Regions from separate parts of the Spongiibacter sp. IMCC21906 genome, predicted to be linked through region 3. Evidence: riboswitches for the same ligand, from Rfam matches in the RefSeq annotation. Region 3 holds a riboswitch; each other region holds the start of a gene.

Region 1 (7,730 bases), 1.3 Mb from region 3:
TTTGGTGACGCTGGCGATCTGGTCTTTGCTATAGCCCATGTCCTGATAAAACACATTGGCGATAACGCCCAAAATAATATCGGACACCCGATAGAAACCGATCAACAACAACACCCATATGGCCAAGCTGCCGTAGCGTTTAATAAAATCATTAATCGGTTGGGTATAGCTCTCAGAAACTAAGCGGACATTCACAAAACCCAGCCCCGCCAGCAAGCGAAAAACTAACAACGCCGCCCCTGCGGCCAAGACAAAACACACAGCCCCGTAAACAAAACCAAGCAAATACTGCATTGACCCTGCAAACCATTGCGGCGACGACGGCAGCAAAAACAACACCGTGACAAACGCACATAGCGAGAAGGCAAAACCAAAGAAAAAGCGCAGGTAGTCAGCGGTGGGATAGTGGTAAGGACTGCGCCCAGACTCCGGCTCCGCAATCAGCAGGGTTGTCAGTACCCCCACGCCCATTACCGCCGCCATACACAGATAGGTATTGCGCCAGGCATCGTAGTGATAAACATCACTGGTGCTGCCAAAAAACTGAGCTAAATACAACGCTCCCGCCCCGGCGGCAATCATGCCGATCCGATACCCCGCAATATAGGTAGACGACAGCAGCGCCTGCAAGCGAGCATCGGCTGACTCAATCCGAAAGGCATCAATCACCACGTCCTGGGTCGCGGCAGAAAAGCCCAGCAATACCGCCGCAATGGCCATCATTTGCAAGTGCTGACGCGGGTCGGTAAGGGCCATCAAACAAATAGCGGCAATCACACCTAACTGAGCCAGTAGCAACCAGCTTCGCCGTCGGCCCATCAACGCGCTAAGTAAAGGCAAGGGCAGTTTATCGACTAAAGGGGCCCAGACAAATTTGAAGGAAAATCCCAGCGCCGCCCAGCTGAAATAGGTCACATCCGCCTTGCTGACACCGGCTTCTCGCAACCAGAGTGATAAGCTGGAAAAAATCAGCAGCAATGGCACACCCGCAGAAAAACCAAGAAGCACCATGATCCAAACGGGCTTCTGCCGCCACCAGACCAGTTCGACCGTTTCCTTGACACCATCGCGGTGATGGCTCACGGTTTCATCACCGTTAAGCGACAAACGTTGGTCGGGGTTATCGCAAGGGGCATTGAGTTGTTCCCGCTGGCGATAGTCAATCTCTAAAGTTTGTGAATTGCAGCGGCTGATCCAAGGACTGCTCTTTTAGCAATGCCATGACCTGCTGCAAATCATCCCGTTTTTTGCCCGTCACTCGCACCTGCTCGCCTTGAATCTGGCTCTGCACTTTCAGCTTGCTGTCTTTAATAATTTTGACAATTTTGCGACACAAATCAGATTCCAAACCGTTCTTGATGGTCACCCCTGCTTTCACCTGCTTACCAGCCGTTTCCGGGTCACCCACGGTCATCGCTTTAGGGTCGATGTTGTTTTTTATCAGGCTGCTGCGCAGCATGTCTTCCATTTGCGTGATTTGAAATTCAGCTTCAGCAAAAATTGTCGCGTTAAGGCCGTCTCGCTCAAAACTGGCATCCACACCTTTAAAATCAAAGCGGGTGTCAATAATTCGGCTGGCCTGATCAAGGGCATTGGTAAACGTGTGCAAATCGACTTCAGAAACAATATCAAAAGAGGGCATGGCTAAATAACTCGTCAAGATTGTCGGGGCCAGTTTAGCACTGCCCGGCCAGATGTTTCGAGATAGACCTGACAACAGACACAAAGATTCCCTTGTCAATATTGGCAAGCAGCACCTTACTGGCCTACAGTGCCGTCATTCATCGCTTATCAAGACGAACTACATGCAGGAAAAAATCCATTGGCATATTTTAGGCGCAGGGGCCATCGGCAGCCTTTGGGCCTGCTATGCCTATCAAAATGCTGTTCCCGCCACCCTTATCCTCCGCAGTGACAGCCGCCTGCAGGCCTACCGCCAGGCGGGTGGCATTATGGCCAAGCTGGGTGCCCTTGCCCTGCAGCTCCCCGTCCCGGTGACTAGTCCTAGCTTAATAACAAAACCTATTGAGCACATATTAATCACCACCAAGGCACAACAAACACTGGCGGCCATAACTGCGATTGAACACCAGCTGGCAGAAAAAGCCGTGATTGTGTTACTGCAAAATGGTCTGGGCATTGCCGAAATGCTCAGCCAGCGCTACCCCCAGGCAACGCTACTACAAGCCTCCACAACAGAGGGGGCTTATCGGCAGTCGCTGTTTTCACTGGTGCATGCCGGACGAGGAAACACCCAGCTCGGGCAATCCAAAACCTTGCTGGCAGAAACCCAGCAAACGCCACTCGATCACGATGAATTGGCTAACATTGCAAGGTCTCTAAGCCTTGGCCCTTTAGGCATGACCGTAAGCGACAATATCGACGACGTGCTATGGCAAAAACTGGCAGTCAATTGTGCGATTAACCCCCTCACCGTCAAATACCGCTGCCGCAACGGCGAGCTCTTAGACAACCCGGTGGCCTTGGCCGAACTGGAAGCCGTTGTCGCGGAGATAGCCCAGTTTGACGCCAGCCCCGAATACCCCGATTTGTTAGCCACCGTCCGTCACGTTGCCGCCAACACCGCCCTTAACCGTTCCTCCATGCTGCAAGATATTGAAGCGGGACGCCCTACCGAAATTGCGTTTATCAGCGGCTATCTTTGCCAGCTCGCCGAGCAACATCGCATTCCAGTGCCGATGAATCGGCAATTACTAGACGAGATTAAACGCCTTTCAGCCGCTAATCAGCACTAAACGCCACCAGCTTGCCGCAGCCGCCCAGTTTGACAAAAACCCAGCGCAGCCTTAGAGTGCGCGCCAAGTAACAGGTGCCCTGCGTCGCGTATTTAGTGACAAAGAGTTAAACGGGAAGTCTGGTGCGCGACCGCTTTTTAAGTGAACGCAATGCCAACGCTGCCCCCGCAACGGTAAGCACATTTACATTTTGTGCAAGCCCGGAACCGGCCTCTACTGATTCACCCGATGAAGCGGAGGGCTCCATCAGCGGTCGTATACTTGTATATAACCCCTACCCCTCCCTCATTGCTTCCTTTTATAGCTTTGAGGTTTACACCATGAACAAAACCCTTCTTGCTGCTGTTGGCGGTATTTTTACTTTTGCCACGTCACCGCTTATTACAGCTAATGAGTCCCATATAGAAACCACCGTCGTTACCGCGACCCGCACCGAGCAATCGGTGGCAGATATTCTGGCCCCGGTTACGGTCTTCGAGCGCGCTGATATCGAACGCATTCAACCCAATGACCTGCAAGAATTACTGTCCCGCGCCGTTGGCGTCAGCTTTGTGCGCAACGGTGGCCGCGGTGCCAGCACCAGCCTCTTTTTGCGAGGCAACCAAAGCAACCACACTCTAGTGATGATCGATGGCGTGCGTATCGGCTCGGCCACCAATGGCGCACCGGCACTCACCAATCTGCCGCCGGAATTGATCGAGCGCGTTGAAATTGTGCGCGGCTCGCGCTCCAGCCTTTACGGCTCAGAGGCCATCGGCGGTGTTATCAATATCATCACCCGCAAATACCACGACACCGACGGCCTGCAGCCTATGCTGCAACTCACTGCTGGCACCCAAGGCACAACAAAGGCATTGGCGGCCATCAGCGGGGGCAACGAGCAAACCCAAGTCAATATTAGCGTGCTGCGCGAAGAAACCGACGGCGTAGATAACACCGCTAGCAAAGCTGGAGTCGCCGGCGACGACGACGCCTTTGAACAAACCGCCGTCAACGCGAGCTTCAGTCACAAAATTAATGACAAGGCAGAGCTATTTGCCTTCTATCAAAATAGCCAAACCGAAAGCGACTACGACAATAACTGCCGCGCCGGCGGCGTGACGTATACCTGTTCACCCTACACCGATGGCGAAGTCAGCATTGCCAATATTCGCGGTGAGTTTCAGCCCCTCGAAAACTGGTTACTCACCCTTTCTGTTGGCGAATCCAAAGACGAATCCACCATCGACTATCACTATGTCGATCCGGCCGCCGTGGGTGTTAGTGGCGATACCTTTGACACCACCCGGCGTGTTTACAGTATCCAAAATGATTGGTCGATTGGCGAACATCACGTCGTTACCGTCGGCTTTGAACGCTTCCTCGACCAGGTTGAAAGCAACCTCAGTTATGGCGAGCAAAGCCGTGGCAACAAAGCCTACTTTGCGCAGTGGCAGGCAGATTTCGGTCCGGTTGATCTAACCATCGGCGGCCGCAATGACGACAACGAACAGTTTGGTACTAACGATACCGGCAACGCCTCGATCGGATTTGATATTACCGAGTCACTGAAAGTCGTCGCCTCCTACGGCGAAGGCTTTAACGCACCGACCTTCAACGATTTGTACTACCCCTTTTACGGCGTGCCTACACTCGAACCAGAAACCTCTGAGAACACCGAGTTAGAATTGCGCGGCAACCACAGCTGGGGTAACTGGAGCGTGGCTCGTTTTGAAAACGACGTAGACAAGCTCATTCAATACAATCCCGCCACCTTTGGCCCCGATCAAATCGAAGGTGCAGAAATAAAAGGCTGGGAAATAAGTGTCGCGACAGAAATTATGGACTGGCGCATCGACGCTAACGCCAGCTTGCTCGACGCCACCGACGCCAAAACCGGCTTAGATCTACGTCGCCGTGCCGACAAGCAAGCCAACCTTGACGTCAGCCGCGAATGGCAGCACTGGGGCGTAAGCGGCAGCCTGCGTTTAGTCAGCAGCCGCTATGAAGACACCGCCAACACCGACGAACTCAGCGGTTACGGCTTAGTCGACGGCACCGTGTTTTACCGTGTAAACGAAGAAATAAAACTGCAATTGGCGCTGAAAAACATCTTCGACAAAGAATACGTCAGTGCACGCAGTTTTAGCTTTGGTGACTACCTGTCAATTGGCCGCGAGGCGATGTTCACCATCACTTACACACCAAAATAAAGGTATCATTCACCGCTCAAACACTCTGCGCTGTAAAACGGCGCAGTTTGACTCAGCAATCAGGAGCCTCCATGACGCTTAATGACGAAGAAAAGCACCAAAAGCGAATGCAGATTAAAAAAGCCATGATCGACGAAAAAGTCGCCAAGGCCACTGAAGAACGCGGTGTGTTAATCGTATTAAGCGGCCCCGGCAAAGGTAAATCCAGCTCCGGCTTTGGCACTATTATTCGCGCCATCGGTCACGGCTATAAAGCCGCGATTGTGCAATTTATCAAAGGCACTTGGGACTGCGGCGAACGCAATTTTATTCAGCAGCGCTGCCCAGAAGTTCCTTTTATCGTCATGGGTTCTGGCTTTACCTGGGAAACCCAAAACAAAGAACAAGACCGCGAAGCGGCTCAGCAAGCCTGGCAGCAAACCAAAGTCTTACTACAAGATGAATCCATCCATCTCGTTCTGCTGGACGAACTGACCTATATTTTAAAATACGGCTATATCGATGCCGAAGAAGTATACGAAGCACTGCGCAATCGTCCCCGTGAACAAAGTGTGATTATCACCGGTCGCGGCGCACCCGTCCCCCTCAAAGAATTGGCCGACACCGTGTCGATGATCGACGACAAAAAGCACGCATTCCGCAGCGGCATCAAAGCCCGCAAAGGCGTGGAATGGTAATGCGAACTTGTCTGAGCTTAGCGCTCATCTTTATTGCCTGCATAAGCCGGGCCGAGGTCTGCGTAGAAGATGACAAACAGCGCCAGCTTTGCTTAGCACAACCCGCCCAACGCATTATCGCCCTGTCACCCGGCGCCACCGAACTGCTCTACAGCGCCGGTGCAGGAGATCAGCTTATTGCCGCCGTGAGCTTCAGTGACTACCCCGAAGCCGCCAAAACACTGCCCCGAGTGGGCAGCTACGACCGCTTCGACCTGGAAGCCATCCTCGCCATGCAACCCGACCTGCTTATCGGCTGGGTCAGTGGCAACCCCAGTGAACAACTCGCCCAACTGGAAAAACTGGGCATTCCCATTTACTACAGCGAGCTACGTCATTTTGATGATGTGAGTTCAACAATACGTCGACTGGGTAAACTGGCAGGCACCGACCAACAGAGCGAGCAGGCCGCCACAGACTTTAGCGACGGCATCGCCAAGCTTCGCCAGCGTTATCGCAATGCCGACAAAGTCCGGGTCTTTCAGCAAATTTGGGTCAATCCCTTAATGACTGTCAACAATCAACATATGATTAGCGAAGCCACGCGGCTCTGCGGCGGCGACAATATTTTTGGCGAATTAAGCGGACTCACTACCCGCATCGATCAAGAAGCCGTACTCGCCAGAAATCCAGAAGCGATTGTCGCGGGTGGCATGGGCGAAGAAAACCCCGGCTGGCTAGACGACTGGCGACGCTTTGACGGACTCACTGCCGTGCGTCGCAACAACCTGTTTTTTGTCCCCCCGTCGACACTGCAGCGCCCTACCCCTCGCTTGCTAGACGGTGCCAAGCTGCTCTGCCAGCATTTGGAGACTGCCCGTGAGCGGCGCTAAGCCTGCCTTCACCAGTTCTCATTTTAAAATAATGGCGCTGGCTACGCTGGTGCTAAGCGCTCTGCTCGCGCTTGCCATTGCGGTTTCTCTCGGCAGCGTATCCGTCTCCAGTGCCGACTTGTGGCAGGTACTGCAGGGTGGTGGCTCCCCCCTACAACAAACTTTAATTATGGAGCTGCGGCTACCCAGAGCTGCGGCAGCTTTCGCCACAGGTGGGCTGTTAGCCGTGGCCGGGGCGTTGATGCAAGTCTTGCTGCGCAATCCCTTGGCCGACCCCTATGTGCTGGGCTTATCTGGCGGCGCGGCGGTGGGCGCGTTAATGGCCATGCTGATGGGCTTGGGAGCGACGGCTGTTTCCGGCTCCGCCTTTGCCGGGGCGGTGCTATCGGCAACGCTGGTGTTTGGGCTTGCCCACGGCACCGGCAGCTGGACGCCCACCCGGTTACTGCTCACGGGTGTGGTCGTCGCCTCTGGCTGGGGCGCGGTGATTACCTTTATGCTGGCAGTTGGCCCCACCGAGCAACTCCCCGGCATGTTGTATTGGTTAATGGGCGACTTGGCCTATGCCCGTTCACCTTGGCCAGCATTGATCACCTTAATTGTCGTCAGCCTTTTTTTACTGCCCCTGGGTCGCAGCCTCAACGTGCTGGCTCGGGGCTCGCTGCAAGCCGCCGCGTTGGGTGTGCCGGTTCGGCAACTGGAATGGACGGTATATATCGGCGCCAGTTTACTCACCGCCTTTGCGGTTACCACGGCCGGTAGCATTGGCTTTGTCGGGCTAATCATTCCTCACATGCTGCGCCTGGTATTGGGCAATGACCAGCGCATTATTCTGCCCGCCTCAGCCCTTGCCGGTGGCACCCTGCTCACCTTGGCAGACACCCTCGCCCGAACCATTATTGCCCCTCAACAGCTACCCGCTGGTGTCATTACCGCTATGATCGGCGTGCCTAGCTTTTTGATCTTGCTATACCGGAGCCGGGGATGAGCGTGTTATCAACCGAGCAACTCGTGGTAGATATTCCCGGCAAAGCCGATGGCACCCCCTTGAATATCACCATCCGCCCCGGCGAAGTGTGGGGAGTACTCGGCCCCAATGGGGCAGGCAAAACCACGTTACTGCATACCCTTGCCGGACTGCGAGCACCACGACATGGTCGAGTCTTATTAGAGGGCAAAGCTCTAAGTCACTGGCGCCGTAAAGCCTTGGCGCAAAAGCTAGCAGTGATTTTT
Region 2 (7,730 bases), 1.4 Mb from region 3:
GCAGGACGAAGAGAGTGGGGTACTTAAAGTCGGGGTGAAAGCAGTTGCACCCTTTGTTGTGAAGAGCGCAACTGGCTGGAGCGGCTTGAGTGTTGAACTGTGGGAAAGCATTGCCCTGCAACAGGGCTGGCAAACTGAGTGGGTAGAGCTGGATAGCGCCCAATCTCAAATTGACGCCCTGGCCGCTGGCGAGGTCGACGTGGCGGTGGGGGCCTTGTCGATGACCTCTGAACGAGAAGCGGTGATGGATTTTAGTCATCCTTTTTTCACCACCGGTCTTGGCATTGCCACCTCAGTGGAAAGCAGCGGCTGGTGGGCTCTCTTGGCGCAACTGGTATCACCGGCGTTTTTGAGTGCGGTGGGGATATTGGCGGTGTTGCTTTTTGCAGTAGGCGGTTTGCTTTGGTTGGTGGAGCATAAGCGCAATCCCGAGCAGTTTGGCGGAAGCTTGTCGCAAGGAATAGGCAATGGTTTTTGGTGGTCTGCGGTCACCATGACTACTGTTGGCTATGGCGATAAAGCCCCTGTTACCAAGGCAGGACGTTTGTTGGCCACCATTTGGATGTTTGTGTCGGTTATTACTATTTCCAGCTTTACCGCCGCGATTGCGTCATCAGTCACGGTGAACTCCATGACTACAGCAGTGACGGGGTTGCAGGATTTAAATCGGGTTAAGACATTAGTGGTTGCGGGGTCTACGGCTCAGCAGGCGTTAACCTTGCGGGGCATTAAATCGATAGAGGTGACGACAGCGGAAGAAGGTTTGGAGGCCTTGCGTAATGGCACTGCAGATGCACTGGTGTATGACGAAGCCGTGCTGCGGTATTTATTGAAAGATGGCGATGCGCAGCTGGAAGTGATTGAGTTTGCCGGAAGCCAGCAAGAATATGCACTGGGTCTGCGAGAAGACTTCCCTCAGCGTGAGGCGCTGAATCAAAGTTTGTTAGCGGAGACCCAGGCTGCCAGTTGGCAGATGACTTTGCAGCGATACTTAGGACAGCAATAAGCAGGCTTTTAACGTGATGTGGTCAGCGCCGGTGGATACTGTCCGTTAAACGATACTGTCCGTTAAACATTGGATGAGTAGCTCGGCGCAGCGTTGCCCAGCCAAAGTGTGTTTGCCAAACCAGCGCTGTGGTTTACCGCTGCCACCAATGACCGCAATGCTGTCTGTGCCTGTTCCTGTTGCCAGTTCCCCTGATACTGGGCTGCGAATATTGGCTTTGTGTAAGACATGGGCTTTTGCTTCTGTGAGCAGGGTGATGATCTCGGTCATGCTGGCAACGGAAAGCTGCATATTGCTAATACAGACAATGTTAATTGTGCCTGGTGGCAGTGTGACAGGATTCTGCCAATCTGCAGGGTCGCCGGCGCAACGGGCGTTACTTAAACCGCTGGTCAGGTAAATAGCGAGTCGTTCGCCTTCAATGGTCGTCTCCGCCCAGCGCAATGAATCCATCGACGCTGCCGTCATCATGCCTACAGTTGTAGCTGTCCAGCCTTGACTGTCAGCGTATTGTTGCAGTGTTTGCTCGGGTGGTTGCTGGCTATCTGCGCCGCTTACCTTAAGATTTAATAGTCGGTTTGCCTCGCATACGCCACCATTTAATGCGGCGGAGCTGAGGCACCGGCGAGTGCCCTGCCAATGCAGAGCGAAGTGCTGATCCGCCGGTGTCCAGTGCCAGTCTTGGTCATTCATTGATATTCATCGGCATCAGTTGTTATTGCAGCCATTAAACCAAGCACAAATGGTGTCCGGGTCGGATGAGAAATACCAGTGAACAAAGGATGCCACGGTGTTGCGGTAACGGAAAATGCCTTCACCCACCCGGCCATCGGCAAACTCGCTGCGTTCTTCCTGCTGGTCATTTTCCAGCTTGGCGTAATGGAAGGTGTGGCCCCGTAACGACGTGCCGGGAAGATGCTGATAACCCAGTGCGGCTAAGCGCGGTTGAACGACGGCTTGTTCATTGAACACCCCGAGCATCTCAAATTCTTGTTCGTCGTGTTGCAGAGATTGTTGCAGGTAGAGCATGCCACCACATTCGGCAACACAGATTTTGCCATCGTGAATGTGAGCGGCGACTGATTCACGCATACTTGTGTTATCGCTCAAGATTTTTGCATGTAACTCGGGGTAGCCGCCGGGTAGATACAGCGCGTCGCAGTCTGGAATTTGGCTATCATTTAAAATTGAAAAGAAGCTAACTTCCGCGCCCTGCCGTTGCAGAAAATCGATGTTGGCGTGGTATAAAAAATTTAAGGCTGGGTCTCTGGCAATGGCAATGCGCTTACCTTTTAGACGTTGTTCGAGGTCTGGTTTTACTGACTCCAGTAACAGGTCTAATGTTTTCCACGGCAGTTTTTCCAGTGCCGGTGCGAGCTTTTCTGCCATCGCTGCAGCGGCGGGGCCGCCCGTGTCTTTGCCGCCATCAATACCTAGGTGACGTTCGTGTACTGCCAGTGCCGGATCGCGATGAATGGCGGTGATCCAGCGAGTAGGGGGACGAATGCTTTCTTCAAGCATACTCGCATGGCGAGGGCTGCCCACTTTATTGGCCAGCACTGCGACAACATCTACGTCTTCGTCGTATAGGCTTAGGCCGTAAATAAGCGCACCAAAGGTTTGTGCTTGGGCAGAGGCGTCGGCGACCATTAATACCGGCAGTGCAAAGTCTTTGGCCAATTTGGCTACCGAGTGTTCACCGTCGAATAAGCCCATTACGCCTTCAATGAGGATATGGTCGACTTCTCTCGCTCCTCGGGCTAGCTCGCGTTGAATTTCTTCCCGGCTTTGCATCCAGTAGTCCAGCTGTCGCACTTGTAGACCTGTGGCATGCTCCAAAAAAGCAGGGTCTAAGTAATCGGGCCCCATCTTAAATATACGAACCGTTTTGCCCGAGTCTAATAAGGCCTTTGCCAAGCCGGCAGTTACCAAGGTTTTACCGTGGCCGCTGCCGGGTGCCGCGACGATTAATGCACTGCCGGTCATGAGCTGTCCTCGTTGTTAATAAAAATGTGCTGACAGCTATGCTGCCTGCATTAAAAATGTGTGTTTGCTTGCGGTGACGTTACATTGACGCATACATATTGTGTTGCGACGTTGATAGTGAGCAGGTTGGAGGCGCAGGAACAAACGCAGCCAAAATCTGCTGAAAAGCTCACAAAAAAGCGAAAAGGAAGGGCGGGATAGATTGCGGTATGCACTCTGCCCGGCCTGTTGCCCACCGCAACGCCATCGGCTGTAGCAGGCAGGTATTCGGACTTGTGAAGCGGTGTGTTAAACACTGGTTCACTTACCGTTGCGGGGGCAGTACCGGCCTTGCTGAGTGCGCACCGGTTTCCCGTTTAATTTGCCACCGTGGGTGGACAAAACCTGTTACGGCCCGGACTGTAAACGAAATCTTAAGGCTTTGGCAAGAAGGACGATTTATAGTGGTAGCCGACCGGTGAGTAAATCTTTTGCCATTACCCAGTCGCCTATAAAGCTGTAAAGCGGATGACTAAAGGTGGCAGGGCGGTTTTTTTCAAAAAAGAAATGTCCTACCCAGGCAAAGCCGTAGCCAATAAGCGGTAGTAGCATTAGCAGTAACCAAGCGCCGCTGAATATGGCTGTTAAGAGTACGACTATTACCAAACAACTGCCGATAAGATGCAGTCGTCGACAAACAAGGTTTTGATGTTCAGCTAAATAATAGGGATAAAACTCGGCAAAGCTGTTAAAGGTCATTTGATTATTATCGTTATTCATACTGCCTCCATTAACGAGCAGATATAACACATGACGACTATATATACCCGGGGCTGGCTAGCTTGCAAGATGTTGGCTTGTGGTTTTACAGGCTAATTGAGTGACGTGACTGAATTAGTGCTTATGAACAGCAAAGGCGCCCTTAAGCGCCTTTGCTACATCACTGTGCTCAAAGCTTAGAAACTATAAACCAGGGTAACGGCTGTTTGACGATCCAGATGTACTGTTTCTTGGGGAACGGTTTCGTTGTATTCCAATATATAACTGATACTGAGACCAAAGCCGCCAACGATTTTTGTTTTTAGTGAGGTGGTTGATTTACTTACGGTGTTTTGGTCACCGCTTTCTACCGTGAGTAGCTGACTCAGGCTAGCGGTTTCAGACAAGGAATATACGAGTTCGGTGGATAAGCGCAGAATAGCTTCGCTAATTTGCCCGTCGCCTTCGTCACTCGGTGCTTCAAATTCGCTCACTCGTACACCGGGACCGACTTCTGCGTCCCATGTGAATTGGGTGGTTTTGAAAATTCTGCGGCCATAACCGGCTGACACGGTGGCCTGATAGCGATAACCACTAAACAGGTCTTTGTCTACGCCGCCGTAAAGAAAGGTGTAGTTAAACTGGCTGAAGTCATAGGCAAGACGGTTAGATAAAAAATAGGCTTCGGCGGAGCGGGTGCCATCGCTTTCGTTGTTTTGACCGTTTGCTGTTATGTCGTAGGTCCAACTACCGCGTTGGCGTTTGGCGTTGATTCTACCTAGCACGCTTTTTTCATCGGTGTTGCCCTCGGTCTGGTTGTAGCCAAACTGTACGTCACCTTTCCATAGTTTTGGCGGCTCCTGGGCCAGTGCATTCGCGGATGCAAACACTGCGATTGCCGCTGCCATATGCTTCTTCATGTTTTCCCCTTTAAGTCTTGGGTGAATGTAATGCGTATAAATTGGATTTGCGGCAGATGCTTAGCCGTCGGATTTGTGAAAATGTACGTCCATTTGCGGGAAGGGGATTTCTATACCTTCGGCATCAAAGCTGTTTTTGATGTCTTCCACAAGCTGCCAGCGCGTGGGCCAGTAGTCACCGGTGGCAACCCAGGGGCGACAAATTAAGTCAATGGAGGACTGGGCCATTTCATTCACTTTAATGGTGGGGGCTGGGTCTTTCATGATGCGTGTGTCGGCATCGACCAAGCGTTGGAGTATGTCTTTTGCTTTTTGCATATCGGCGCTGTAAGAAATGCTGACGACGAGATCGATACGGCGGCGGGGCATGACGCTGTAATTGGTAATTGCGCCAGACATCATTTTTGCATTGGGGATCATAATGCGTTTGTAATCGCCGGTGAGTAAGGTGGTAGAGAATAAGCTAATGCTTTCTACGGTACCGGAACAACCGCCGCCCTCTATCCAGTCGCCAACTCGGCAGGGACGAAATGCGATAAGCAGTACCCCAGCGGCAAAATTGGATAACGACCCCTGCAGTGCTAAACCAATGGCTAAACCGGCTGCGCCTAACGCGGCAATAACGGAAGCGGTTTGCACTCCTACATGAGCTAGTGCCGGAATAATCGTTACTGCCAGCAGCAAGGTAAAGGTGAGCTTGCTCATGAAGTTAGTGAGGGTTGGGTCAAAGCCGCGATTATTCAGGGTCTTGCGAAGCAAGCCGGAGAAAACCTTGGCGAGCCAATAGCCGATAAGGACGATGGCCAGTGCACCCGCAATTCGTATTCCTATCGCGCTGGCCTCAGGGCCGTATTGCTCAATAAATCCCTGCAAGTCCATTTAGTACTTCCTCGTTAATTTGATGAGGCTGCAATTATAAACAGCCCCCGTGGGGGCTTTACAGTAATCAGCTGATAAAACTGAAATAACTGGGCGATTGATTTCAATCAGGGCAAATCTGCAGGCGCTAATATGCATTTTTTGCGGTGTGTGACAGCGTTAGGTAACGCAGCTCACATTTCTAATAAGCCCTGAAACTGGTGTTGAACCGTTAATTGAGAGTTGGGTCAGTAACTCAGGCGCAAGCCGATTAGAAACGCTGATTTTCAGAGAGTATTTTAATAAAAACTTTACAAATGATAATCATTATCATTAAATGCATGTTGAGGATCATCTCCGGTCGAGTGAAATAGCACATTGGCTCATCGCCTGTATTTGTTATTTCGTTCATTTTTGTCACCGTGAATACCGTGAAAGGAACGCAAAATGTCATTTCAATTTCTATGTGCGGCCCATCGTCAGCAACTAAGCAGCAACGCCTCAGCGGCAGAACTTCGCTGGGAGGAATGGATGGAAACGGGGCGCCGTGCTTTTGCTGACCGGGACTGGCGACATGCGGTACGTTTTTTGGGGTGTAGCTTTGAATTAAGTGAGTTGTTATTGGCTTGTGACTCGCAACCTAATTTGGATGCCTTGGATAGATTTATGGTGTCGGGGCATTTTTTAGCCGAGTGCTTTGCCAATACCGGCAATAGAGACTTACAGCAGCATTGCTTGCTGGCGGTCCACCACCGCTTGTTAAAAGTGTTGCGCACCCCTGAAGGACGCAGCCTGCCATTGAAGCGTAATATTGAGTTTTCGCTGCAAATGCTGTCTCGCTATTACGAGGCAGAGGGAAATCGCGACGCCTTTGATCATTGCCAGCGAGAAAGCCAGCGCTTGTTAAACCGTTGCTATCATTAGGGCCTGTTAACGCTAATTTGATTGTCACTGCTGGGGGCAAAAATGGCCCCAGCCCCGTTTTCTACAAAGAAAGGGGTTGTGGCTAAAAATGCGCCACTCTTCGTTGCTCGTCTCTCATTGGGAACCACCAAACCACGCTCCTCGCGTCTCGATTGGCACATTTTCAGTCACAACAGTGGTAATCCAATTAGTGTTAACAGACCCTGGTAAGGCTATTGGCCATTTACCAATCAGTGCTAAGCTGTAGATTAAGTCACTGAGGGAGAGCAGGTAATGGACCCTAAGCAATTACATGAGCAGCTGCAGCGTTTGCAGACAGAAGTCGATACCTTGTCGGCCAATGATGAGAATCGCGCCAAGCTTCACGCTTTGATTGACGATATCGATAGAGAGCTGGGTACCAGCCCTCAGTTTGTGTTGGAAGACACCAGCTTGCAGGATCGAGTCGATGAGCTGGTTTCCAGCTTTGAAGCGGAACATCCCACCACCGCGGGCATCTTAAAAGACATTATGGTTAAACTTGCCAGCATTGGTGTGTGACATAAACGTTTGCGTTTTCCCCTCCGGGTCAGGTCGATAAGCATTTGGTCTGGCGCCGGGATAGCTCGCTACAAGCGGGCTAAGCTTGTGGGGCGTGGAACTTATGGGATAATTGGCTGCCTGTGTAGGCACCTCAGTTAGCCGATTACCTCTATGATCACCTCAATAACTGCCCATAAGCGTTACTTTTCCTTTGTGTTTTTGTCGTTTAGCCTCATGTTGGCTGGCTGTGCCAGCACGGATTCGCTCAATGGTTCGTCCTCGGTGTTTGAGGTCGGTAAGGCCTCGTTCTATCACCAAAAATATCACGGCCGAACCACCGCCAGTGGTGAGCGGTTTGATCAATCTGCGATGACCGCTTCTCACCGCACCTTAGCGTTTGGTACCCGGGTTCGGGTTACCCATCAGCAAACCGGCCGCAGCGTGATTGTGACCATTAATGACCGTGGTCCTTTTATACGAGGCCGAGTAATAGACCTGTCCACCGCTGCATTTCAGAAAATTGCCGAGCTGCGTAGCGGGGTGGTGCCGGTGCGTTTAGAGATTGTCGGGGAGTGAGTGGCTGCTCGATAGCGTATTTGCTAAATAAGACGCCTTGCGTGGGGATAGTGCAGGATGGTTCTGTTGCTATGCGGCCGTTATCTTAAAGGGTGATCTAGCCTCATTTTATTGCTAGAGTTGCGCCGCGTTGCGATTTGATGTCAGCAGAGGCCAGAAATACACGATGCAATTACCGGGATTTTTAGTGACCAAAATGC
Region 3 (7,730 bases):
TGCAAGATGTGTTTAGCGCCGACGCCATGGTGCATGTGGGGCGACATTCTACCTATGAGTTTTTACCCAAGCGCAGCACCGGGCTTGGCGAGGCCGATTATCCCAGCATTATCGCCGGGGATATTCCCGGCATCTATCCCTATATTGTCGATGGTGTCGGTGAAGGTATTCAGGCCAAGCGCCGAGGTTTGGCGGTAATGGTGGATCACCTGACACCGCCCTTGGCGATCACTGAGCTCTATGACGATTTATTGCAGTTGCGACAGTTGATTGAAAGTGCTGAGGCCGCGACAGATTCCCAAACCCGCAGCCGCGCTGTGCAGCGACTCAGAGAAACCATCGACGAGCTTGAGCTGCGAGATGAATTGATCGCCAGTATGGATGAAGAGCTGCAAGTTCGGGGCGTAGGTTTTGATGATATTGATGAAGAATTTTTGCTCCACGAAGTGGGGCATTATCTGACCAATATTCAAGAGGACTTTATGCCGCTGGGGTTGCATGTGTTTGGTCAGAATTGGACGGAAGCTGCCTTGGATACCATGGTGAACTCCATGATTGATGGCAATAAGAATGCGCCATCTGATTTATGGCGGCAGCAATTAAAGGCCTCTCCCAAGGCCGAGATGGATGCTTTGCTAAATGGCTTAAACGGTGGCTTTGTCGCGCCGGGTAAAGGCAATGATCCTATTCGTACCCCAGCGGCGCTGCCCACCGGTCGCAATTTTTATGCTTTGGACGGCAGTTTGCTGCCTACCCAGTTAGCCTTTACGACGGGTGAGACGTTGGCTAATAAAGTGTTGTCTGGTGAGTCGGGGGTTGCTGCCCATACCGAGGATATTGCCGGTAATAAACAAGGTGTGATTCTTTGGGCCTCTGACGCCGTGAGAGATGAAGGCGCGATGATTGCCTTTGGTATGAAGCTGCTTGGGGTGAAGCCAATTTGGAATAGCCGCGGCATTATAAAAGGTTTACAGCGACTGCCATTAAGCGCCAGTCAGCCCAAACGGTTTGATGTGGTTTTTACCACATCGGGCTTATTCCGAGACCTTTACGGCGAGCATATGTTGTTGCTAGACAAGGCCAGTCTGTTGGCATTGGATGCCAGCCGGGACCGGATAATCAAGCAGTTTCCTGCCTTAACCACCGCGCTACGGGCGGCCTTGAAACCCTTGGGGGAATGGCAACAGGGCGGCAATGAGCCGCTGGATAAAAATCAGGTGGCAAATAACTGGGTGAATCAGGCGCGAAAAATATTAGCAGAGCAAGGTGATATTGATGCCGAGACCTTGGGTCGTCAGGCCAGTGTGCGGGTGTTTGGCATTGCTCCCGGTTCTTATGGTGCCGGTATTAATCGCTTGGTAGAGCGCTCCGGGGCGTGGAAAGATCGCAGCGAACTGGCCGAGGTATTCAGCAAACGTATGGGTCACGCTTACGGGGTTGGTCTTGATGGTCAGGCCGCTCCAGCGCTGTTTCGCCAGCAGCTGGCGGGTATTTCCCAAACCTATTTGGGGCGAGCCAGTAATCTCTATGGCTTGGTCGATAACAACGATGCCTTTGATTATTTAGGGGGCTTTAATCTTGCTGTAGAAACCGTGCGGGGCAAGGCGCCGGCCAGTGCAGTGATCAATCATGCCGACGGCAATGACTTGCGCATTGATGCGCTGCATACCGCGATATTGTCAGAATTGCGGGGGCGGTTTTTTAACCCGCAGTGGATTAAGCCGCTGATGAATGAAGGCTATTCAGGCGCCCGTACCATGGGCAGTGAATTTATTGAGTATCTTTGGGGCTGGCAGGTGACCAGCCCGGAGATTATTAATGACTGGGTATGGCAAGAAGTGAAAGCGGTCTACGTTGACGACAAGCTTGATCTGGGCCTGGATGACTTTTTAAGCGATGGCCATAACCGCTATGTGCAAAGCAATATTCTGGCGGTGATGTTGGTAGCTGTCGACAAGGGGTTTTGGCAGGCTGATGAGGCGACGGTTAAACAACTGGCGGAGGCGTTTGCCGATAATATTATCGAGCACGGTAATCCCGGCAGTGGTCATACTCATGCCAATCATCCCATGTATAACTTAGTAAAAACTCAGTTATCGGCAGAGAAGGCCGCCGCCTTGGAAAAGCTGCTGGCAGAGAGTCGTCGTCAGCAAAGCATCGCCGACAAACCGGTTCCAAGCCATATTCAGGAGGTGCAAGTCGATGCTAACACATCGCCGCCGCCCTCAGAATCTTCTACACATGCTTCGTCAGAGACGGCTTCTGATGACACTCAGTGGTATTGGCTGTGGATCTTGGCGGCAGGCTTGTTGTTAATTGCGATGGGTGCTGTGCGTGGCCGTAGCCACAACTAAATTTGATTGGGGGTTGTTACGATGTTTTCAGGCATTTCGCTGGGGCTTATGCATCAAATCACGTCGCTGCTGTTGCAACCGGTGGTGTGGGCGCTGCTGTTTTTTGTTGCCTTGGCCTTGTACGAAGTGGGCATCAGTCTGGGCGAACGCTGGGGCGGGATTGCGCGCCTGAGCCGCCGTGGCGGTGAACATGCCTTGCTTCAGGCCGGTAAGCGTCGTATTGAACGCGCAGATTTTATCACCCGGCTGGCCCCCATGCTGGGGCTGATGGGCACCTTGATTCCCCTCGGCCCCGGTTTGGCGGCACTGGGTGAAGGTGAGTTGCGGGTGTTAACCACGGCAATGACGGTGGCTTTTGATACCACGGTGATTGGCTTGTTGGCGGGGATGATTGGTTTTGTACTGGGGCGCTTGCGGCGTCGCTGGTATGACCAAGCTTTGTCAGAGCTGCAGTATAAAGGTCATAGCAATGGATAAGTGGCGGCGCAGTGCCTTTTTAGATACCGATGAAGACCCCCTCGGCCCTATGGCCAATCTGGTCGATATTATTCTGGTGTTTGCCTGTGGGCTTATTGCCGCGCTGGTTTCCTTTAGCCCCGATTTGCAAAAGCATTTCTCAACCGAAAAAACACCGCAGAATGTTTCCTTGGGTAAAGAGTTGAGTGAGGCACCAGAATCACTGCAACGTCATGTTGACGATGGCTCGGGCTATGAAGCGCTGGGCAAAGTGTATCGCGACCCTAAAACCGGAAAGTTGGTGTTAATAGGGGAGTAATCACCACGTCGTTAAGCCACATTTTTTAGTGTTTTTTTCAGCAAGATTGTCTGAAAAATCACCTTAATATTATCGCGGATACGCAAACCGTATCTGCATTGTTTCAACGCTGATCAGGTGCCTGATCGCCACGCTGCCAAACGTGGCTGGATCAGGGTAAACGGGAAGTTCGGTGCGCTGTGGCTTGATGGCTGCTGCAAGTAATACCGACGCTGCCCCCGCAACGGTGAAGGGATTGTGGTCCCTAAGCCCGAAACCGGCCTGAGCAGTATTTTCTTGGATGAAGCGGAGGGCTTCTTGCAACGATCTCGTCACTTTCCCAGTGGCGTCATTGTGCTGTGCCTTCTTTTTGCAACCTTGCCGCGCCAGCTTCCTTGGCTCCGGCGACACTGGGATAAAACGATGGAAAACAATACTGCTCAATCGCGCTATTGCCGCCTTGGGATAAGAATCAATATCGCCGTCTTGCTGGCCACGATCGGCATCTCTATGGCACATGCTGAAAGTCATCGCAGCGATAAATCGCTAGAAGAAATGACGGTGTTTGGTCGCGCCACCGATCTGGTGGGTATTGCTGGCTCGGCCAGCGAAGGCTCGGTGGGCGGCGCAGATTTATTGGTTAGACCCATGTTAAAAGTAGCCGAATTGCTGGAAGCCATGCCCGGTATGGTTGCCGTACAGCATTCAGGAAGTGGCAAAGCCAATCAATATTTTCTGCGGGGATTTAACCTGGACCATGGTACCGATTACACCGTGAGTGTGGATGCTGTGCCGTGGAATCTGCGCTCCCATGGTCACGGTCAAGGATATCTTGATGTTAATGGCCTGATCCCGGAAACCGTCAAGCAGGTGAATTACCGTAAGGGACCTTACTACGCTGCCTTGGGAGATTTCTCTTTGGCGGGTTCATCATCGATTGAAACCATTGATCGGTTAGAGCACAGCTTTATCTCGGCGGAACTAGGTGAATACGGTTGGGCACGGCTTGCTGCAGGGCACAGCCTTTCGGTGGGCGCTGGCGAGCTGAGTGTGATTGGCGAGTCTAAAACCTACGATGGGCCTTGGGAGCAGGAAGAGGTCTTGGAGCATGTTTCACTGTGGAGTAAATACCTTATTGATACCCGCTTTGGGCAGGCTGAATTCACGCTGTCTGTTTACGATGCTAAATGGCAACCCACCGAGCAAATTCCCGAGCGGGCCATTGGCTCGGCGGTTTGTGAGGATGAATATTGCGCGCTGGACGATAGTGCGAAAGGACAAACAAGCCGCTGGATTTTGGGTTCAAAGCTGCATGGTGATGATTGGCAGGCCGGATTTTACGCTCAGTATTATGATTGGAAGATGGAGTCCAATCCCACCTACGATTTTCAGATTCAGCAGTTTGATAAGCGCCAGACGTTGGGTGGCTACGCCAATAAAATGATTGTAGACGGTCATCATATTAAGTTGACGGTGGGTGGTGATTTTCGTTACGACGATATTTCACCGGTTGGCTTAAACCAGCATAACAAGGGACAGTTTGTAGCGGAAATCAGCAGTAACGATATTAAGGAAAGCGCCATCGGCAGCTATGTAGATTTAGCGTGGCATGCCAATGAGCAGTTGCGGGTATTGATCGGTCTTCGTGGTGATTATTACTATTTTGATGCGACGGCAAATAATAGCGGTGCCTTTGATGGTGAAGAGCGTGACTCCCAGATTTCACCAAAATTGGGTTTGGCCTACGCCGCTAATGAATGGCTGGAATGGTATGGAAACTGGGGAAAAGGCTTTCATTCTAACGATGCTAGAGGAGTGGTAAACAAGGCTGATAGGGTACCCGGTTTGTCTGAAGGAACGGGGCATGAGTTTGGTGGCCGAGCCAATATTGGTGATGTACAGCTTACCGCCAGTTATTGGTGGTTAGATCAGGACAGTGAGCTAATTTTTGTTGGTGATTCCAATTCAGTGGAACCCAAGGGGGGATCTGAGCGGGATGGTTATGAGTTAACGTTATTCTGGCAGCCCTTTGACGGTGTGGGTATCGACGCGGTGTATGCCCATAGCGATGCTCGTTATAATAATAGCGCCGAGGGGAAATACGTCGAGAACGCCATTGAAGAAGCCGCCCAGCTTGGTATTTCAGTGACCCGTGCCGCGTGGGAAGTCAGTGCCAGACTTCGTTATTTAGGTGCCTATGCACTCACCGCAGACAATGGCCATCGCTCCAAACCCTTAACCACCGTCAATATTCGCGGTGCCTATCATTGGCAGAAAATCACCCTGTACGCCGAAATGATTAATCTGCTGGATAACGATGGTAAAGATATCAGCTATTACTACCCGGCTTATGTCGAAGGGCTGGATGCGGGCAGCAGCTCAGATGATGTGGATTGTGCCGCGGTGGACTGCACCATGAGTCGCGCAACAGAACCCAGAACGTTACGGGTAGGTATGCGTTATAACTTTTAATATTGCGTTCTAAGCAGGGGCATTGTTAATACCTACCTTTGTGCGCTGGATCCCGGCTCGCTGCGCGTCCGGGATGACGAGCGTTTAATAAAGGGGAATAGAGCAGGCGGAGGGGGCTCGCTACGTGTCCGGGACAACACTCCACACCACACCATCGTCATACCAGCCCCCGGCTCGAAGGCCGGGGCAGGCTTTGAGCCGGTATCCAGAAGACCTCGGCGTAAGAATTCACTTCGATGTAGTGGCTTGTATCGTAGCTGGATCCCGGCTCGCTATCGCGTCCGGGATGACAATACACCACACCACGCTATCGTCATACCGGCCTCCGAGCCGGTATCCAGAAGACCTCGGCGTAAGAATTCACTTCGATGTAGTGGCTTGTGCCGTAGCTGGATCCCGGCTCGCTATCGCGTCCGGGATGACGAGGTTTCAGGTAGTTTAGTCATGCTAGTCTCGGGCTCGTAGGCCTGGGTACGTTTTAGCTTGAATCTCACGAGTGTAATGTATTGGTGGTCTAGCCAAAAAGACTGAGTCATACCGGCCCCGAGCCGGTATCCAGAATGCCTCGGTGTAAGAATTCACTTCGATGTGGCGGCTTGTGCCGTAGCTGGATCCCGGTTCGCTGCGCGTCCGGGATGACGGGACAACAACCACGTTATCGTCATACCGGCCCTCGAGCCGGTATCCAGAAAGCCTCGGTGTAAAATTCACTCCGATGTAGTGGCTTGTGCCGTAGCTGGATCCCGGCTCGCTGCGCGTCCGGGATGACAGGGCAACACACCACGCTATCGTCATACCGGCCCCCGAGCCGGTATCCATAAGACCTCTGTGTAAGAATCCACTTCGATGTAGCGGCTTGTACCGTAGCTGGATCCCGGCTCGCTATCGCGTCCGGGATGACGAACGTTTAATAAAGGGGAATAGAGCAGGCGGAGGGGCTCGCTGCGCGTCTGGGGTGACAGGAGAACACACCATGCTATTGTCATGCAGGCCCCCGGCTCGAAGGCCGGGGCAGGCTTTGAGCCGGTATCCAGAAGGTCTCGGTATTTTGTAATAGCAACAATAGCAATGTTGTAAGCTGCCGGGTGTGTAGGCGTTATTCTGCGGTTGTCATTTGATAAATATTAAAGGTGCCGCTGCCGGTGGCTACCAGTTTGCCATCTTCATCGAGGAGCTGGGCCTCGCTAAAGGCGACCCGCTTGCCGCGTTTGATTAATTGGCTTTCGGCGAAGATCTTGCCTGCCCGGGCGGGGGCAATAAAGCTCACTTTGATATCCAAGGTAAACAGCGATTCGGCTTCGCTCAGGCTGTTAACCACCACTTCGCCTAAGGCGGCGTCGAGCATGGCGCTAAGAAATCCACCCATAATACTGCCGGAAGGGTTCAGGAATTGCGGGGTGCCGGTAAAGACCATTTTGACTTGGTTTTCTTCGTGTAGTCGTTCAAGACGCTGAACGCCTAAGGTGTCGTAGCATGAGGCAAAGTTGTTATCGTCTGGGCGGTTTGAGGTGGCCATAGGTGTTATTTTCTCTGAATGCCGAGGCTGTCTGCAGCTTGATAAAAATCCTTGTCTGATTATAGCTTTCCAGCAAGGTAAATGGCTAACATGGATCAATCAAATTGCTTGGGGCAGTTTTGTACTGGCCTGTTTGTGCTGGCAAGGGTGGAGACTGCGGAGCCGCTACGCTGCAACAGAGCCGAGGTTAAAAATGAAAGTTAAGCGCATTACGTCCAATACCGCGACGGCCGAGCTGGGCAGGGCCGGGGCTTTTTATGGCGATATTTTAGGCTTGAAGTTGCTGATGGATCACGGCTGGCTTCAAACTTACGGCTCAGATCAAACAATGACGGTGCAATTGAGTTTTGGCTCTGAGGGCGGCTCGGGAACGGCGGTGCCGGATCTTTCCATTGAGGTGGATGACCTTGATATGGCCCTGGCTCGTTTTCATGCGGCCAATGTGGCGATTGAATACGGGCCGGTTAGCGAGCCTTGGGGTGTGCGTCGATTTTACGTTCGCGACCCCTTTGGTCGGCTTGTTAATATTTTGCAACACGCATAGCGCGCTGTTGATGAGTTTGATTGCTACGGTTTGTTTTTGTCACCCACAGGGATGCTGGACCTTATGAATAAAGAAGACATGATAAATAAA
Region 4 (7,730 bases), 640 kb from region 3:
AGCGCATCAACCTGAACATCACCCCATTGATTAGCCACCGCTGAGTAACGACTTTCTTCGCTGCCTCCCAAGCGTTGCCACGCACTTATCAGGCTGGCGCCGTAGCCGACAGCACACAGGGTTTTGGCCACCACTGATGGACTGCTGCCATCTTCACTTAACACCAGCAGTTTTTGCCCCGGTGCCAAAACACTGCGCAAGCGGTCAACATCTCTTGCTACCACGGAAAGACAAAGACAGTCCTGAAGTGGCCACGACTGCCGCGCAGCGGCTAATGAAAAAGCTGACGGACCAGGAAAACAACGCATGGCAGAAGCCGGTAATTGCCGACTCAAGGTAGCACCAATACCAAACCAAAAAGGGTCGCCACTGGCCAATACACAGACCATTTCTGTTGAGTGCTGCAAAACTTCATCAATACCGTCTTGAAGAGGTGATGACCACTGCAATCGCTGCTGACCGCTTATCTCTGGAATAAGACCAAGCTGTCGCGCACTACCCACTAACAACGAGGCTTGCTCAACTGCCTGTTTTGCATCGGCGGCCAATCCTTGCCAGCCCGCCTCTGTTAGCCCAACCAAACTCAACCAAGGTTGCTGAAATTTTGATATCGACAACGCATTTTGCTCTTTTCTCATTGTAAAATGCTGCTCCTTTTCATCGATGAGTGCTTGTAATGCATGTTCTAATTTTGGGCGGCACCCGAGATGCAATGAACCTTGCCGGGGCCTTGCTTGATCACCCAAAGTTCAGCGCCACTTACTCACTGGCAGGACGAACTCGTCGACCTCTGCCCTCTGGCCTGCCAACCCGCCGAGGCGGCTTTGGCGGCGTCGACGGTCTTTGCAACTATCTCAAACAACATAAAGTCGATGTCGTGGTAGATGCCACTCATCCCTTTGCCGCGCAAATGTCCGCCAATGCCGTTGCCGCCTGCAGTAAAAATCAACTCCCGCTAGTGCGTTTAAGCCGCCAGCCTTGGGCTGCAATTAACGGTGACAATTGGCTTGCCGCCCAGGATTTACCCCATGCTGCAATGCTACTTAAACAACACAGCAAGGCTGGCGACCGGGTGTTGTTGGCTACCGGCGGCCGCTCTCTGCAGCATTTTGAAGACATTAGCGAACGACATTTAATTGTGCGTTGTGTCGATCCTCCGCAACCTCCACCTAATTTTGACAGCTGGACCTTACTCACTCAGCGCGGCCCCTTCCTGTTAGCCGATGAACGCCAGCTGCTTCGTGCAGAAAACATTCATATTTTGGTCTGTAAAAATTCTGGTGGTAAGGCGGCCGAAGCAAAATTCACCGCCGCTCGAGAGTTGGGCTTGCCGGTGATTATCGTTAATCGTCCAGAAATACCCCCAGCCGACATCGAGTATTTTCACTACCGGGATGTCATCGTTTGTTTAGAACGTAAATCAGCGGGGTAATCTCTGGGGCTATACATCCACTGCCGACCCCCGTGGTTAAAATATCGGCTCTGAGAATTGCCCACCAACACCAAGGTGCTCATATCCACTAGACTGGGGTCAGCCTCTGCCAAACTTGTAAAATGCAACTTTTCATCCTCGCGACCGATAGCCCGGGCAAACACCACTGGCGTGTCTGGCGCTTGTTCTTGAGCCAGCAAATTAAGCGCTTCACCAAGCTGCCACGATCGCTGAGAGGATCGGGGGTTATAAAAGACCATGGCAAAATCCGCCTGTGCGGCAAGGCGCAGGCGATTAAAAATAACTGACCAAGGCTTAAGCACGTCCGATAGCGATATAACACAGAAGTCGTGTCCGAGTGGCGCACCGATTCGGGCCGCTGCGGCCTGCAAAGCGGAAATACCAGGAAACACAGCCAACTCAACATTCTGCCAACGCCCCTCGGGTGCCGAGGCAATGCATTCGCATACCGCCGCCGCCATTGCAAAAATACCGGGGTCACCGCCAGACACCACAGCAACCTGACGACCAGACTCAGCCATATCCAGCGCCACTTCTGCTCTTGCTAATTCTTGACGGTTATCCGAAATATGACAGCAGTGATGTGATTCGGCCACTCGGTTGATATAAGGGCCATAACCCACCAAGTCCGTCGCCTGCGCTAAAATTTCTCGGGTCTCGGGACTCAGCCACGCCGCCCCCGCAGGACCGGTTCCTACGACCCACACGGCGCCAGTCATACCCGCTCTCCTACACCGGGAATAAGCACCATTGAAAAGTAAGGTGCTTTTGTCACCCCCACCTCGGATAAACGCTGCACTTTTTGGTCGGGTAAACTCGCCTTTTCCACATACCACGCCCGATCATCCACACCAAGCTTTTTGGCAGCGTTGCAGATCCGCGCCAAATTACTACCCACCTTCATTATCACCGTTGCCTTGCTGGCCGCCATCGCCGCTTCCATCGCGCTGTCGTCCAGGGTACCGGGGATAACGGTAAGCACGTCGTCGCGCATCACCAAAGGCTGGGGCAGCAGCGCACCACAGGCCATCACCGAGTTCACACCGGGAACCACGGTAATATCAAAACGCTCTTTTAAGCGCAGAAACACATGCATAAACGAGCCGTAGAAAAAAGCATCACCTTCATTCAGCAGCGCCACATTTCTACCGGCATCTAATTCAACGGCCACCATCTCTGCCGCCTCATCAAAAAATTGTTCTATGCGGTCACGGTACTCTTGACTGTGATGAGATAGCTCGGTGGTAAGCGGGTACACTAACGGCAGTTCTTTATGCTGAATTGATAGGTGTGCAGCACAGTTGTTTCTTGCTCGTCCCAAGCTGCCACGTTTGCAAAAGTAGGCCACCACCGGAGACTCACCAATTAACCTGACAGCTTTTAAGGTAAGCAGCTCAGGATCTCCGGGACCAACGCCAATACCGTAGAGATGTCCACGCTGTTTAATTTCCATATTAAATTTCTCGCTCTGTTGCCAAGGCGTTAATAGCCGCAGCCGCCATTGCACTGCCGCCACGGCGACCGTGAACAGTAATAAAAGGTAAATTTTCTGTTTGTGACAGCGCCAACTTACTTTCTGCCGCACCGATAAAACCCACTGGAAAACCCAGCACCACAGCGGGTTTTGGACCGCCCTTGGCAATCAGATTTAACAAATGAAAAAGTGCCGTAGGGGCATTGCCTATCGCCACGATGGCGCCTTCTAACTGCTCATGCCACAAACCCAATGCAGCGGCACTGCGGGTGTTATTTATCGCCGCTGCCATCGCAGGTACCCGAGGGTCCCGCAAGGTGCAGAGCACTGGATTCTCTGCTGGCAATCTCGCTCGGGTAATACCGTGGGCCAGCATTTCGCTATCACAAAATATCGGGGTTCCTGCGGCCAGCGCCATTCTGGCCAAGCTGCCAGCACTGTCAGAAAAATCGATATCCTCTGCAATATCAATCATGCCTGATGCGTGAATTATCCGTACCGCACAGCTTTCCATATCCGGCGGAAAGCGGCTTAGCTCAGCCTCTTTGCGAATGGTGGCGAATGAGGCCTTATAGATTTCTTGCCCATTACGAATATAATCATGTCGCTCTTTCAATATTCCTTCTCCATAAATTCCTTAAAACCCCAAGCAAAAACTTCGGGCCACTACGATTTAATTCGCACACCACGATCTATTAAAAACCAAGCGAGTCCTGCCATTAGCAGCGTTAATAATGTCAGCACGACAAAGGTGATCGTGCCGCCATGACCCGGAATCCCTAATAAGCCATAACGAAAACCATCCACAACGTAGAGCATGGGATTGATCATAGAAATATCTGCCCAGGGAGCAGCTAAGGATTCCACCGGATAAAAAACGCCGCCCAAATAAATTAAGGGTGTGAGGATGAAGGTACTAATCAACGAGGTATCATCAAAACTGCGGGCGTAGACGCCGTTGATCACCCCGGCCAATGAAAATAACAGCGCACTCATGACTGCCACCCCGACAGCAAACCCTGCATGATGTAGCTGTAAAGAGGTAAAGGGCATTGCCATTAGCGCCACTAAACTGCCGGCAAGTAAACCGCGTATTACCCCCGCACTGACAAAGCCTGCCACAATGATCCAAGCTGGCATGGGAGCAATGAGCATTTCTTCGATATGTCGCTGCAAGCGCGCGCCATAAAAAGCCAAGGTGCAATTACTGTAGGCATTACTAATCACTGCAAACATGATCAACCCCGGCATTAAAAATTCGACATAGGCGACGCCGTCTCTGGCGGGCAAGTCCTTGCCCATCAAATGCCCGAATATCAGCAAGAACAATCCCGCCGTCACCAGCGACGGCAGCAGGCTTTGCACCCAGCTCCGCAGAAAGCGCCTAAGCTGTTTTATTAAAAGACCTTGATATGCATACCAATACACACTTGCCATACTCATTTCGCCACCTGCTGATCTGCGGCCAACAACTCTAAAAACCGAGACTCCAAACGCTTACCACCATCTTGCACACTGGCTACCTCCACCCCCTGCTCGGATAGCTTTTCAAACAGCGGCGCTAGCGGTAGTTTCAAAGGCCAATCTACTTCCAGCTCCATTGCTCGCCATGCCAACAACTGGCCATAGTTCAACACCGGAGGCCCGGCAATTTCGCGGTGTAAATTGAGCGTTAACTTTCGAGATTGCAGGCCTGATAACAATTGTTGCGGCGCATCTCTGGCGATGATTTTTCCCTCGTCAATAATGGCGATATCCCGACACAGCGATTCTGCTTCTTCCAGGTAATGCGTGGTTAGCAAAATGGTGGTGCCGTCACGATTCAAATCTTTAAGTAATGCCCAGGTTTGTTGCTTGGCTTCCACATCTAAGCCCGCGCTGGGCTCGTCCAGAATTAACACTTGGGGTTGATGCACCAGCGCCCTGGCGAGCATCAATCGACGCTTCATGCCCCCGGATAAACCCCATGCTTTTTTGTCAGCGCGATGACTGAGTCCAACCTTGTCGAGCAATTCAGCGCTGCGTTGGCGTGATTTTTTCAGCGACAATCCGTAATACATTGCCTGGCTTTCAATAATTTCCCGGACCGGCTCAAAGCTATTAAAATTGACCTCTTGGGGCACCACACCAACACAGCGTCTGGCTCGCATAGCCTGACGCTGATTATCAAAGCCCTGCACAAAAATTTTGCCCTGCTGCATATTGAGCAGGCCACTTATCAAGCCGATCAAGGTACTTTTGCCTGCGCCGTTTCGGCCCAACAAACCAAAAAACGCCCCCTGGGGAATACGTAGATCAATACCCGAGATCACCGGCTCGCCATCACCGTAGCGCTTATAAAGCTGCTGGATTTCAATCGCCGCGCTATGCATTATTTCTCCAAACATGATTGGTCACTGACATGCCTCACCGACATAGGCAAGCAATTTGCCTTGCCGATCGACAGCACACACCTCTAAGGCAATAGACTGGGGAAGATAGCGACGCGCCACCTGGACAGCCTTCAAGGCGATATGCTCTGCCAACGGCACACCCTGTTGCTGGCAATAATTCAGGGCTTGCAAACTGGTATTGGATTGCAGAATTTGTTCTCGGAGAACCTCGTCACCGTTCAGCAACATGGCCTGCTCCGCCAGCCACGGAAAATCAATCGCGCACCGGCGGCTGTGGGTATCCAGATGTCCGGCGGCGAATTTAGTGAGTTTGCCAAAGCCCGCCGCCAGGATAAGCGCGGGTACAGGGTGACGGCGCAGATACTTGAGCACGGCACCAAACAGGTCGCCCATTTCCACAATAGCGGCATCACATAAATTAAATCTTTGCTGAGCGTAAGCCTCGCTCGTGCCGCCCGTACAAGCCGCAATTCTTTGCAGCTTATTTGCGTTAGCAACATCGATGGACTGGTGGATTGAGGCGATATAGGCCGAACAGGAAAAAGGACGAACAATGCCCGTGGTCCCCAACACCGACAAACCACCGACGATGCCCAGGCGACCATTCATGGTTCGCAGCGCAATACGCTCGCCGTTGTCGATACCCACCGTCACCAAAAATCCGCCTTGGTAATCGGCGTCCATCGCCTGTTGCTGCAAATGCGCCACTATCATCTGTCGAGGCACCGGGTTTATCGCGGGCTCGCCTACCGGCAATACCAATCCTTTACGGGTGACCGTTCCCACCCCTTGGCCAGCCAAGAACGCCACGCCGGGTTCCGCTTTTAGCTGGAGTTTTACCCACAGCCGGGCGCCATGCGTCGCATCGGGATCGTCACCGGCATCTTTAATTACCGCAGCCAGTGCGGCATTAGCCGTTAACTGCAAGTCAGCGATAAGTAACTCTCTAAACTCACCTCTGGGCAGGCGAATTCGCGCGGCCTCGGTATGCTGGCCTTGAAGCAGCAAGCGTGCAGCCGCCAACGACGCCGCCGTTGCGCAGGCGCCAGTGGTTAAACCCGTTCGTAGTGTGCCATTATTTTCTGTTGTTTCTGGGCGCAAGCTGGGGGCAGACATATTCGCCAGCAACCCTAACAAAAAGACAGCGGCGAAAAGTGAAACGTGGGATAAACCAAGTTAAGAGAATACTGTTTACACACGATGTACAACTCCCTGTTAGCTCGCGCTTTGGCGAAACTAAATACAGGCGTGCGGTAAACAGGGATAACAGGCGGCGGACGAAGCGGAACAAGCACCAGTGAAGAATCCAACCGGCCTGTCGTCGCCCACCGCAACGCTCGGCTTAATATCAGGCCGGTCTCCGGGCTTATGAGTGGGCAAAAAACCCGAGGTGATCACCTTCCCATATCCGAAGATACAGTGGCATGAGATCACCCTGCACTCACTTACCGTTGCGGGGGCAGCGTTGGATTTGCGCTGCATAACAGCCGCTCACCAACTTCCCGTTTAATCCCACTGCGAAGAACCACAAGCAGGACACCTGAAAGAGGCCGCAACATTAACAGGGCGACAATAGCAGGTCAAACGACAAATAGAGGCGATTTAGAATCGAGGGAGAAGACACATTAACCTGACCCAATAGGAATATTGAGCCAGGTTATCAAGCAATGCGCTTAACTTAGTGGGTAGTGGGAAGGGTACGGCAGCATGGCCACGCCGCTATCAACTGCCGCCTGGGCGACAGCTGCCGAGACCACACCCAGCAAACGGCGGTCCACCGGCTTGGGAATGATGTAGTCTGGACCAAAGCTCAGGCTCTCTACTCCGCAGGCATCGATCACCACTTGAGGAACCGCTTCTTTTGCCAGCTCACGAATAGCGTGCACCGCAGCCACTTTCATTTCTTCATTAATCGCGGTGGCGCGAACATCTAGCGCACCCCGAAAAATAAACGGAAAGCCCAATACATTGTTCACCTGGTTAGGGTAGTCCGAACGACCGGTAGCGACAATCAAGTCATCCCGTATCGACAGTGCCAGCTCGGGTTCGATCTCGGGATCAGGGTTGGAGCAGGCAAAAACAATAGGCTTGGGCGCCATTGTACGCAGCATCTCTTCGCTGAGAAGATTGGCGCCAGACAAGCCAACAAAGACATCGGCGCCGTTAATAGCATCGCTCAAAGTGCGCGCACCCGTATCGTTTTGAAATTCTTTTTTGTATTTATTAAGACCTTCGCGGCCAGGGTAAATCACCCCGCGACGATCGATCATATAAATATTGTCGTAGCTTGCACCCAAAGAAACTAACAGGCGCATACAGGCGATAGCCGCAGAGCCAGCACCTAAGCAAACAATTTTTGCGGTCTCAATGTTTTTGCCTTGAATCTCAAGCGCATTGATCATGCCTGCAG

Evidence for each region. Region 3 has a riboswitch for cobalamin ahead of IMCC21906_RS00310 (TonB-dependent receptor). Riboswitches for the same ligand answer to the same signal wherever they lie in the genome.
Region 1: linked by a shared signal. The riboswitch ahead of IMCC21906_RS06150 (TonB-dependent receptor domain-containing protein) and the one ahead of IMCC21906_RS00310 (TonB-dependent receptor) in region 3 are both predicted to bind cobalamin.
Region 2: linked by a shared signal. The riboswitch ahead of IMCC21906_RS06685 (cobyrinate a,c-diamide synthase) and the one ahead of IMCC21906_RS00310 (TonB-dependent receptor) in region 3 are both predicted to bind cobalamin.
Region 4: linked by a shared signal. The riboswitch ahead of IMCC21906_RS03230 (cobalt-precorrin-5B (C(1))-methyltransferase) and the one ahead of IMCC21906_RS00310 (TonB-dependent receptor) in region 3 are both predicted to bind cobalamin.

The regions. Positions count from the first base shown of each region.
Region 1 is NZ_CP011477.1:1,340,787-1,348,516, reverse strand. Features, by position in the region: gene IMCC21906_RS06165 (MFS transporter) at 1-1,083, opposite strand, end outside; gene IMCC21906_RS06160 (YajQ family cyclic di-GMP-binding protein) at 1,160-1,642, opposite strand; gene IMCC21906_RS06155 (2-dehydropantoate 2-reductase) at 1,806-2,756, shown strand; cobalamin riboswitch at 2,812-2,986, shown strand; gene IMCC21906_RS06150 (TonB-dependent receptor domain-containing protein) at 3,077-4,948, shown strand; gene cobO (cob(I)yrinic acid a,c-diamide adenosyltransferase) at 5,020-5,625, shown strand; gene IMCC21906_RS06140 (cobalamin-binding protein) at 5,625-6,497, shown strand; gene IMCC21906_RS06135 (iron ABC transporter permease) at 6,484-7,485, shown strand; gene IMCC21906_RS06130 (ABC transporter ATP-binding protein) at 7,482-7,730, shown strand, end outside.
Region 2 is NZ_CP011477.1:1,457,469-1,465,198, forward strand. Features, by position in the region: gene IMCC21906_RS06675 (transporter substrate-binding domain-containing protein) at 1-1,006, shown strand, start outside; gene IMCC21906_RS06680 (adenosylcobinamide amidohydrolase) at 1,052-1,699, opposite strand; gene IMCC21906_RS06685 (cobyrinate a,c-diamide synthase) at 1,715-2,992, opposite strand; cobalamin riboswitch at 3,233-3,395, opposite strand; gene IMCC21906_RS06690 (Mpo1-like protein) at 3,431-3,751, opposite strand; gene IMCC21906_RS06695 (YdiY family protein) at 3,928-4,650, opposite strand; gene IMCC21906_RS06700 (mechanosensitive ion channel family protein) at 4,711-5,529, opposite strand; gene IMCC21906_RS06705 (hypothetical protein) at 5,956-6,432, shown strand; gene IMCC21906_RS06710 (DUF4404 family protein) at 6,706-6,972, shown strand; gene IMCC21906_RS06715 (septal ring lytic transglycosylase RlpA family protein) at 7,126-7,530, shown strand; gene IMCC21906_RS06720 (hypothetical protein) at 7,697-7,730, shown strand, end outside.
Region 3 is NZ_CP011477.1:64,547-72,276, reverse strand. Features, by position in the region: gene IMCC21906_RS00330 (cobaltochelatase subunit CobN) at 1-2,354, shown strand, start outside; gene IMCC21906_RS00325 (MotA/TolQ/ExbB proton channel family protein) at 2,376-2,831, shown strand; gene IMCC21906_RS00320 (DUF2149 domain-containing protein) at 2,824-3,129, shown strand; cobalamin riboswitch at 3,228-3,409, shown strand; gene IMCC21906_RS00310 (TonB-dependent receptor) at 3,532-5,580, shown strand; gene IMCC21906_RS00305 (PaaI family thioesterase) at 6,677-7,096, opposite strand; gene IMCC21906_RS00300 (VOC family protein) at 7,290-7,640, shown strand; gene IMCC21906_RS00295 (hypothetical protein) at 7,704-7,730, shown strand, end outside.
Region 4 is NZ_CP011477.1:708,840-716,569, reverse strand. Features, by position in the region: gene cbiE (precorrin-6y C5,15-methyltransferase (decarboxylating) subunit CbiE) at 1-638, opposite strand, end outside; gene IMCC21906_RS03260 (cobalt-precorrin-6A reductase) at 677-1,432, shown strand; gene cobJ (precorrin-3B C(17)-methyltransferase) at 1,387-2,172, opposite strand; gene IMCC21906_RS03250 (precorrin-2 C(20)-methyltransferase) at 2,169-2,906, opposite strand; gene IMCC21906_RS03245 (precorrin-8X methylmutase) at 2,908-3,543, opposite strand; gene IMCC21906_RS03240 (ABC transporter permease) at 3,594-4,370, opposite strand; gene IMCC21906_RS03235 (ABC transporter ATP-binding protein) at 4,367-5,299, opposite strand; gene IMCC21906_RS03230 (cobalt-precorrin-5B (C(1))-methyltransferase) at 5,321-6,436, opposite strand; cobalamin riboswitch at 6,654-6,879, opposite strand; gene IMCC21906_RS03225 (malic enzyme-like NAD(P)-binding protein) at 6,994-7,730, opposite strand, start outside.